Regions from separate parts of the Virgibacillus sp. L01 genome, predicted to be linked through region 1. Evidence: riboswitches for the same ligand, from Rfam matches in the RefSeq annotation. Region 1 holds a riboswitch; each other region holds the start of a gene.
What was found. Region 1 has a riboswitch for cyclic di-GMP ahead of ACTWQM_RS12820 (Spo0E family sporulation regulatory protein-aspartic acid phosphatase). Riboswitches for the same ligand answer to the same signal wherever they lie in the genome.

Region 1 (3,278 bases):
CTGGGAAAAAGTCTGGATATAATGTTTGGACAAGTATCATGAATAAACCAAAGCCGACCAACCCTTGGATGAGGTATGTTGAAACGATCATGAGACCTGAGTTGATAACAGCTGGACTATTTTCCACTTGCCGTTCTTTTAACGATAAAGCAATAAAGCCAATGGCCATTAAATGGTAAACCAGGTTTCCAAGTAAATCCTTATCAAAATTTATCCATCCTAGTAGTTCAGGTCCAACGATTAACCCTAGGAAACCAGCAATCATGGACGTTGGTACAATTAATTTCCTTAAGGCTGGTATTCTAGCTTTTAATACAGCGGCAATAACAATTAAAAAAGATAAAAGAGCAAAATCGAGTACAAATGACCAGGAGTTACTCATGATATCACCTCATCTGATTGTTTAGATTCCAATTCCTGTGCGGTTTTGATTGCCATTAGCCATTTGTACGCTGAGGTGTCGGGCTGATAAAATACAATTCGATAAAATTGATTTTCATAAAAGAAGTCCAGCTTATGATGAAACTGAATATTAATCCCTTCCATATCCCGAAATGCAAATGCATGTTGCTCCTCATTATCACCATTAAACGTAATTGTTGTATTATTCCACTCTAGATCTCCTTTAGAAACAAGACGGAATGGTTTATTGTCCTCAGATAAAAACAGCTTAACATGGTCCTGCATTGCCTCATTCCAGTTCTGCTGCCAATTCGGATCAAGTAAAGTCTCTTTCAAAAATTCAAGCTGCCATTTATTCCAATCACGGGGTGTAGAATAATAGATGGGAGGTGTCACTTGCTCAAATGTTCCCAAGGATGTGTAACGAACGGTATAATCACAACTTCGGCATTCAAACAGGTCATCGTGCGAATGCAGCTGTCCAGGTATTCTACAATGTGGACAAACAAACAACAGGCGTTCCAAGTAGTTTGCTAGATTTTTCCCCTGATATTCACCTGCAATCTCAGACTGCCACTCCATTTCATTATGGTAAAGCGCTTCGGTTAGCTTCTGGTTAATGACGTCAGGTGAATCGTTAGTAAATGCTCCCTGATCCCATACTTTTTTATAGGAGATAGAAATCAAGCCTTTGCGATGTTGATCCGCCCACCTTGGATGAGTCAGATGCCCGCCGCGAATTGTTGTAATGATAACAGGGATGTCCAACAGCTTAACTAATTTAGCGGTTGAGTAAATAAGCGGCTCCGTGTCACCGTCCCAATTTCGGTTTCCTTCTGGGAAAATACCAATAACCCTATTATGCTTCTTAGCCTTCAGTACACCTCTAATCGTGCTCGTATCATTTTTGAATTTCATCTTTGGGATGGCACCAACATAGTTTAATATTCTTTTTAAGAAAGGATTTCGAAAAAGAGGTTCAGCAGCAATGAAAGAAATCGGTTCATTTACATAACTATTTAGAATCAGTGGATCCCAGTTATTTACGTGGTTAGATAAAATAATATAAGGCGGTTTCATGTGAAGGGTGTCATTGCGTTCAATCACTATTTTTGAACGTCTTCTGGTAAAGAAACGGATGAAAAATAACAGCATATTTATGATCCGCATATTTGGTTTATTTTCGATACTCATCATTTCACATCCAACTATAAAAATATAAAATTAGTACGCTACTATTTTACCATATAATCGAGTATTTTCCTTTAAATGCAAAAAAAGCTATACCCCACAAATGGACGGAGTATAGAAAGGCAGTGTTAGTACCAGAAAAACATAAAGGTAGGATTAATTGAGTTCATTTGTCTAAATCGACAAAAGTTGATTTCGTTGGTTGAGCTTCACATCTAGTAGTTGACTAACTTGTATTAATGATGGATCTGTAAAATCACTTCCATTCGCCTTAACCTGATACATCAAGGATTTAAGCATTTTAATATCATTGTTAATAATCTTCAGAACATCTTCAGTATCCAAATCACATCCCCCTTTCAGGAATAAGGAGTGTATTCGAAAGCTGGCTGACTTATTGGAAAATCCAACTTAGCCCCTATAGCTTTGCGTCATCATCTTTCAATGATTTTGCCATTATCGTACATGATGTGATGGTACTAACACAGTTTATTCTATAAAAGATATTGTCCACAATATACTATATATAGTGAATTAACGCAAAATTCATGAAAAAGTGCCGGAACATTTTAAGCTTGCTTAATCTGGATTATTGTCCCGTCTTTTCATAATACGCATAGGATAATACAATACTATGAATAAGGAAGTGACCAAGAGATGGGATTATATATTAATAATAATGATCATCCAGACGTCTATATGAATGGCAGCGATATCCTGGAGCCGAACCAGGGATACTTTCGCGTAGATTATTTCTCCGAGATGATAAAAGAACAGAAAGAACTGAATAAATCATTATCCAATTCCTTTCGTGATTTAAAATCGTTATACCACCAGCAAACTAATACACAGGCAGGCAGATGGCAGGAGGTTGGCAAACAGCTGGAAGTATTAAAAGAAAGTAACCTTCAGCATAAAAATTTCGAGAATCAGGCTGTCCAATGGTTGAAAACGTTAGATAGCAATAATGCAAAACTGCAGGATATCTTAGAAAACGGTGGCCTATTAAATAAGGAGATTGCAGAACAAGTCAATCGCTTAGGCGAATCGAATCAGGCTATTGTAGACCAGCTAGGAAAATATGAAAGCTCAAGCCAGGCACTCGCATCACACATGAGTGAGCTGTATGATCTTAACAAGCAGATGTCAGAGCGGATTTCCACGCAAGACGATAACCAGGATCAAGTAATAAACCGACTGGAAAACCAAGAAGCCCTTATGGAGAAAACGTTAAGGCAAATTGATCAGTTTCGATCCATTCTTTTCGAACGAACTAACTATATAGCAGAAAGTATTGAAAACAGTTATAATCTTACTTCCACATATGTCTATAAACTGATGACTGGATCAGAACAACCACTGTCCCTTTTCATGACGAAACAAAGAGAAGAAGAGAGGAAGTCTGATTAATTGAATGAAATGGCGATACTGTAATACGGTATCGTCATTCTTTGATACAATGTAAACAAAAGAAGTCCATAAAGGAATGAATTTCAATGAACATAAAGATTATCGCAGTAGGAAAATTAAAGGAAAAATACCTCAAGCAGGGCATTGACGAATACTTAAAGCGGTTAAGTACATATGCAAAAGTTCAAATCATCGAAGTCGCCGATGAAAAAGCCCCTGAAAACATGAGCGACGCTGAAATGATCGACGTAAAACAAAAGGAAGGCGAACGCATT
Region 2 (3,278 bases), on a different contig from region 1:
ACCGATTAACAGCTTTTTGCAGAGATTGTGTACTGGTAATTATTCCGTCTTTAATTGTCCCTTCAGGCAGTTCCACTTCACCATGTTTTACTAAGCTTTTTATAGAAGAACTTTTATGATACGAATACCGTAAAACTCTATTTGTAATTACTATATTTACTCTACCATTATTAAAAATTCCCAAACTATCACCTGCTTACAAAAATAAATTAAAATACCAGTTTACTAATCTTTCACCGTAAAAATATGTAATTAGTGTTGCAACAACAATATATGGACCAAATGGAACGGGTTGCTTGCGGTCGATTACCTTTAAGATAAGCAGCAGCATTCCTATAATTGCACCAATCATACAGGAGAGGAAAAATGCCAGTAACACCTTATCAATTCCCAAAATAATGCCTAAGATACCGAACAGTTTCATATCTCCCGCGCCCATTCCACCACTACTAATAATTATAATTAATGCAAGGAGCGTAATTCCAATTATACCACCAAGAATGGATGACCACCACGGATCCAAAGGCTGTACGATACGGATGATGATGAGTAATGGCAGAAAGAAGAGAAGTACTCTGTTTGGGATTAACATATATGTTATGTCGGACACCAATATAATCATAAGCATCGAAACCAGAAGTAACGCCGTAATGATTTCTAGATTTATTCCTACTAATGAGTAGCTTAATGCAAATAAAATACCTGTAGACAATTCAATTACAGGGTATATAAACGAAATCTTTTTTTGGCAATGGCTACATTTAGCCCCTTGGATGACAAATGAAATAACCGGTATATTCTCATACCATGACAATTGATGGCTACAATTGGGGCAAATTGAACGGTCGTTTGCGAAGGGTATATTTTCTGGCAGGCGCAATCCAACTACATTAAAAAATGAGCCAAAAATTAGGCCAAGGAGGAAGAAAAATGTTATTAGTAAAATATCCATTCGTGTGGCTCCTTATTGTAAAGCTAGAAGAATATATATTGAAGAATACGCCCTGCAACTATTAGTGCAAGGCGTAGGTTATAATTAAAATCATTTTAAATTATGTTGTTTTAGTCAACACTTTCATCTCCACCATATTCAAATTTCCCATTTCCATCTTTAGTAACAGTACCAGAATATTTGGTATCTGTTCCTGGAACTGTAGGAACTTCATCTAGATACCCTTTTTTCTTTAGCTGGTTCAGAGTGATAGTATCATCCTTGCCATAGTTACCACTAACATCTGCTAACCTTGCAGCATTTTTGATCAGTTCTACATTTGCGTCATGAGCCTTTTTCTCAGATTCACCAATAACATTTCCTATCGTCGGTACTGCTATAGCAACAATAATCGCCAATATTGCAATAACTGCCAACAGTTCAACAAGGGTAAACCCCTTTTCTTTTTTCATCATCTTTTTCATGCGTTCTAGCATAAAAATCCCCGCCTCTCTTACTATATAAGATATAAAGTCTATTAAACTTAGCTGGCCGGTTGCACTACTTACTCCAAACTACCAAAATGCCCAAATTGCAGGTAATTTATCATCGCATCCTACTATATTCCTATGTACACTATAATACATTTTCAGACAAAAATCTACTAATTTTTTCTAGATATTTTCAAACAAAGAAAACATTGGAATAACAACTGCGGTAATGATGCTGCCTACGATTATTGTCAGTATAATAATCATAAGCGGCTCGATTAATGTTTTGATTCGATTCGACAATTGTTCTACTTCTTCTTCGTAAAATGCTGCAGCTTTTGAAAGCATATTGTCTAAAGTCCCGGTCTTCTCACCAATCTGGATCATTTGAACAACTAGTGCCGGAAATGCCCAATGTTCTTTCATAGGATTAGTAATCGATTCTCCTACTTCCATCGATTTCCTGGATTGCTCTAATACATCTCGAATCACACGATTTCCAACCACTTTTTCGGTGATTTCGACCGATTGTAGGATTGGTACAGAACTATTTACTAAAGTACTCAACGTTTGTGTCATCCGAACCAAGACACCTTTATGTGCAAGCACACCTAAAAAGGGAAACTTCATTTTTAGCTTATCGGCCCGGTAAACAAACGCATCATTCTTCAACAGGTACTTATAAATTGCAATACCTAATAATACTACAGCAATAAGCACCCACCAAAAGGCACTAACCCAACTGCTCAGACTCAAAATAAACTGGGTATACGCCGGAATCTCTTCACCAAAGGAATTAAACATTCCTACGAATTGTGGAACAATGAATACTAGCAAGAACATACTTAATAAAAGTGTGATAACCCCTACAACACCGGGATAAAGTAATGCTGAAACTACTTTTTGTTTATTACGATATTCTTTCTCGTAATAATCAGCCATCTGGTTTAATATGTCATCAAGTTTACCACTAGCCTCCCCGGCCCGGATCATGTTGACGAGTAGAGATGGAAAGACCTTCGGGTGACTTTCAACTGCTTTTGAAAGGGCCTGTCCCTGGTCAAGTTGTTTATCAATAGCAGTCAGTGCTTGCCTTAATGCATAATTGTCCGTTTGCCTTGACATCGTCTTCGTAGCTTCTGAAATCGATATACCAGCATGAATCAATGTTGCATATTGCCTTAGAAAAATAACAAAGTCCTTATTTTTAACTCTTCTATTAATAGATAATTCCTTATTCCACGATTTCGTCTCATCTATATCGATTACGATTATACTATCCTTTTCTAACCGTACTAGCGCATCTTTTTTTGAATCAGCCTCTATCCTTCCTTTTGTTTTGTGACCAGATGCATGTTTTCCACTATATTGATAGTTCATCCATTAAAAACCCCTTTCCTGCATAAAAGGAGCAGCCGATTCATAGGAAATTAGGTCTTCTTTTAGTAACCGTTTGAGATCCATTTCAAGCGTGTGCATGCCCTGTTCTTTTGATGTTTGCAGCACATTCTGAACTTGATGCAGTTTTTCATTACGGATTAAGTTCTTAACAGCAGGTGTATTAATCAGAACTTCTGTTGCCGCCCGCCTCCCCATATTATCTTTTGTAACTAGTAATCGCTGGGAGATAACAGCTTTTAAAATGGATGATAACTGGATGCGGATTTGTATTTGCTGTTCAGATGGAAATACATCAATAATTCGTTCGATTGTTGATACTGCATCTGTTGTATGGAGGGTACCTAATACTAAATGTCCCGTTTCCGCAGCGGTAATCGCTGTTGAGATAGTTTCTAAGTCACGCATTTCACCAACTAAAATGACATCAGGGTCCTGTCGCAGGCTTGCTCTAAGTC
Region 3 (3,278 bases), on a different contig from region 1:
TTAAATCCGCTAAAAAGCGTTTCAGTTACCGGAACTGTACCAATTGTATCCTGCAGGAAGTGATCCGGTGTTGCAATTAATAATGGAATAGAGCCGGAAAAACCACCATGCCATAACAGGAATCCACTATATGCACTCGCCATTAGTAGACGATAGTCTACTGATGGAACACGTTTTGCCACGTGGATCGCCAGTAATGCCCCAACAACCAGACCGAAGCCATAGTTAATCAGACATGCAATAGCAGCAACAAATGTTACAAGTATGATTGCCTGACCAGGTGAATTTGCAAGTGTACTGATCTTTGCTAGCAATCGTTTGATAAGCGGCGTGTTTGCAAGTATGTAGCCAGTTATTACGATAAGCGACATCTGCATGGCAAAGGCCAGTAAGTTCCAGAAACCTTCTCCCCAATATTGCGTCATTTCAATGGCTGTACTGCCCGTGACACCCATCCCTAAAATGAAAACGATAAACGTTAAAATAATTGCAAAAAGAAATGCATCAGGTAAATATCGTTGAACCATTCGGTCGAAAAATGATGTTAATGCTTTCAATTAGATTTCCTCCTTTGTTTTTGTAAGCGCTTTTTAATGCGCCTTTTAAAACTATCAAAAGATTCATTGTTACGTCAATTGGCTTGTTTTAATTGTATGAAATGGAGAATAGATTATGAATCGTTGAATGCAATATAGTAGACTTACTGGAAACAAATAATCGCTATTTTTATTGGGAAAATTTGTATATTGAGTGACGATTTGATGACAAATACAAGTCAGCAATGTATTTTTTTTGAAAATGATGTAGAAATTAACTTGATTTTTATATTTTCATAAATTAGTATGTTTTTAGCACTACTACAAAATACCTATATTTTAAAAGGAAAAGGCAAACTATCCGAAAGGGTAAGACGCAAAACCTAGGGTCTAAAGTTTTAATGGGTATAATTACTCCTATTTCACTACTATGATCGCCTGGTTACCAGAATTTTGATTTTTTTGTTATGAAAAAATCCTGGCTATTCTACGTAGAGTAGTCTTTTTTTATGTGAAAAAAAGGTATTAATAAATTTGGAGAGGTTTAAGTTTAGTGAGTAGAATAACAATTATAAAAGAATCAAATTTACTGCGAGAAGGAATTATAAACGTATTACAAGATAAAATGCCTGAGCACAAATTCCTGGCCTATGACTCCAGAAAGAACGATCTACCAGATTTACTTATTATAGATGTGGATACGGACATAAATTTGCTTGAAATAATCAATTTTCACTCCAGCCATAATGTAAAAATAGCGATTTGGACTTCGGATGCAGATAGTGATTTTATAGCTGAATTGTTCAAAATGGGATTACATGGATATTTTTATAATGGAATGGATACAAGCGAATTGATTTTCGCGATTAAAAGTATGTTAAATGGTAGGCAATATATTCATCCGTTCTTATCACATATTCTTTTGGATGATTATAAAAGGATAGCCGGAAGAGAAACAATACGACCAAGTGGAATCTTAACAGAACGTGAGTGGGATATTTTGGAGCTAATTGTAAAAGGTAACAAAAACTGCATTATAGCAGAGAGCCTTTATATATCTGAAAAAACAGTGAAGAATCATGTCGGTTCAGTTCTGAGAAAGCTACACGTATCAGATAGGACAAACGCTGCACTAATGGCAGTTAAGAAAAAATGGTTTGTTTTATAACATTGACTAATGTTGGTTTAAATGCAATATAGAAAAATAACGAAAAAGGCAAACTATCTGAAAAGGTAGGACGCAAAGCTAAGGTCTAAGGTTACATAACTATGATCGACTTAGCTACCAACAAAGGTTTTATAATATGATCTTTAAATGGCAGTTCTATCTATTGGACTGTCTTTTTATTTGGTCTTTTAAAGTAAAATAATATTTTTTAAATTGATTATTTTATTAGGAACAGCTGCCTCTGTTTGTATAGCGTTCCCAATGAACACGCTTAAAAAAGTACCTGCTCTGTTTAAGATAATTTTCACAGACGAAAATCACAATGACATAGCGATGACAATTGAAAAATTTACTAATTGGGCTGAACAAACTCGAAAAGAAGGGTTGTTAATACTTGAAAGTGAAATAGATCAGGTAAACGATTCTTTCTTATCTTCGGGACTGCAATTAGCGATTGATGGACAATCTCCTGATTTTATTAAAGAAATTTTGTTTGAGAAAGTGTATGCGATGGAGGAAAGACATCAAAAAGGCATATCAATCTTTACACAAGCAGGTACATATGCCCCCACCTGTAATTGGATTGATTGCAGCTCTTGGAGATATGAATGATATGGAAGCACTTGGCCATGCCATTTCAGCTGCATTTATAGCGACATTACTTGGTATATTTACAGGTTACGTTTTGTGGCATCCGTTTGCTAACAAATTGAAAGAGAAATCTAAGGATGAAGTGTTTTCAAAAGAAATAATTATCGAAGGTGTGTTATCCCTTACTACAGGAGATTCACCACAAGTAATAAAGGATAAATTAAGTTCCTATCTATCCCAAAAGGAGTTGGAAAAGTTAGAGCAGGGGGAGAATATGCGGAAAACGAAAAAGAATAACAAATCTCATGTTGACGAATCATGGCTGCTCCCATATGCCGATTTATTAACGTTATTGGTAGCCTTATTCATTGTTCTGTTTGCGATGAGTAAAATAGATACGAAAAAATACGACCAGATTTCACAAGTTTTTCGAGAGGAATTTACAGGGGGGAAAGGGATTTTAGAGCAAAACCAAAGTCCAGTTGATAAACCATTAGAATCAAACAACTAAGGAAATGAGAAAGAAAAAGAGAGTGAACAGACTAACGAATTGAATAAATTTGAGAAGTTACAGCGAGATATTAATACATACATCAAGAAGAACAATCTATCCGAACTACTGGGGATTAAACTTACAGAAGAAGGTCTATTAATTACTATTGTAAATGATATTTCTTTTGATTCAGGTAGTGCAAAAGTTAAAGAAAGGGGGGAGAAAATTGCGAAAGAAGTGTCTAAGTTCCTATACATAGACCCACCTCACCAAATAATAATCAGCGGACATACAGATAATAGACCTATACATACTAGGAAGTTTGAATCTAATTGGGATCTAAGCTTCATGCGAGCAGTCCACTTTATGCGGTTAATACTCAAAAATGACAACCTAGATCCAAGGAAATTCAGTGCCAAAGGATTTGGTGAACACAGCCCTGTAGCACCAAATAATAGTGTTGAAAACCGGGCGAGAAATAGACGAGTGG

Region 2: it holds a riboswitch for cyclic di-GMP, as region 1 does, so the genes downstream of both, ACTWQM_RS14825 (prepilin-type N-terminal cleavage/methylation domain-containing protein) here and ACTWQM_RS12820 (Spo0E family sporulation regulatory protein-aspartic acid phosphatase) in region 1, are expected to answer to the same signal.
Region 3: it holds a riboswitch for cyclic di-GMP, as region 1 does, so the genes downstream of both, ACTWQM_RS01005 (MotA/TolQ/ExbB proton channel family protein) here and ACTWQM_RS12820 (Spo0E family sporulation regulatory protein-aspartic acid phosphatase) in region 1, are expected to answer to the same signal.

The regions. Positions count from the first base shown of each region.
Region 1 covers NZ_JBQQCP010000006.1:154,166-157,443, forward strand. Annotated here, with positions in the region: gene ACTWQM_RS12810 (S-layer homology domain-containing protein) at 1-382, opposite strand, end outside; gene ACTWQM_RS12815 (lysophospholipid acyltransferase family protein) at 379-1,596, opposite strand; gene ACTWQM_RS12820 (Spo0E family sporulation regulatory protein-aspartic acid phosphatase) at 1,768-1,938, opposite strand; cyclic di-GMP riboswitch class I at 1,971-2,058, opposite strand; gene ACTWQM_RS12825 (hypothetical protein) at 2,251-3,003, shown strand; gene rlmH (23S rRNA (pseudouridine(1915)-N(3))-methyltransferase RlmH) at 3,090-3,278, shown strand, end outside.
Region 2 covers NZ_JBQQCP010000008.1:71,633-74,910, reverse strand. Annotated here, with positions in the region: gene pilM (type IV pilus biogenesis protein PilM) at 1-184, opposite strand, end outside; gene ACTWQM_RS14830 (prepilin peptidase) at 197-952, opposite strand; gene ACTWQM_RS14825 (prepilin-type N-terminal cleavage/methylation domain-containing protein) at 1,063-1,428, opposite strand; cyclic di-GMP riboswitch class II at 1,473-1,557, opposite strand; gene ACTWQM_RS14820 (type II secretion system F family protein) at 1,606-2,802, opposite strand; gene ACTWQM_RS14815 (type IV pilus twitching motility protein PilT) at 2,806-3,278, opposite strand, start outside.
Region 3 covers NZ_JBQQCP010000001.1:208,787-212,064, reverse strand. Annotated here, with positions in the region: gene ACTWQM_RS01015 (short-chain fatty acid transporter) at 1-557, opposite strand, end outside; cyclic di-GMP riboswitch class I at 878-986, shown strand; gene ACTWQM_RS01010 (LuxR C-terminal-related transcriptional regulator) at 1,090-1,704, shown strand; cyclic di-GMP riboswitch class I at 1,742-1,826, shown strand; partial or broken gene ACTWQM_RS01005 (MotA/TolQ/ExbB proton channel family protein) at 1,918-2,599, shown strand; gene ACTWQM_RS01000 (flagellar motor protein MotB) at 2,618-2,806, shown strand; gene ACTWQM_RS00995 (OmpA family protein) at 2,846-3,278, shown strand, end outside.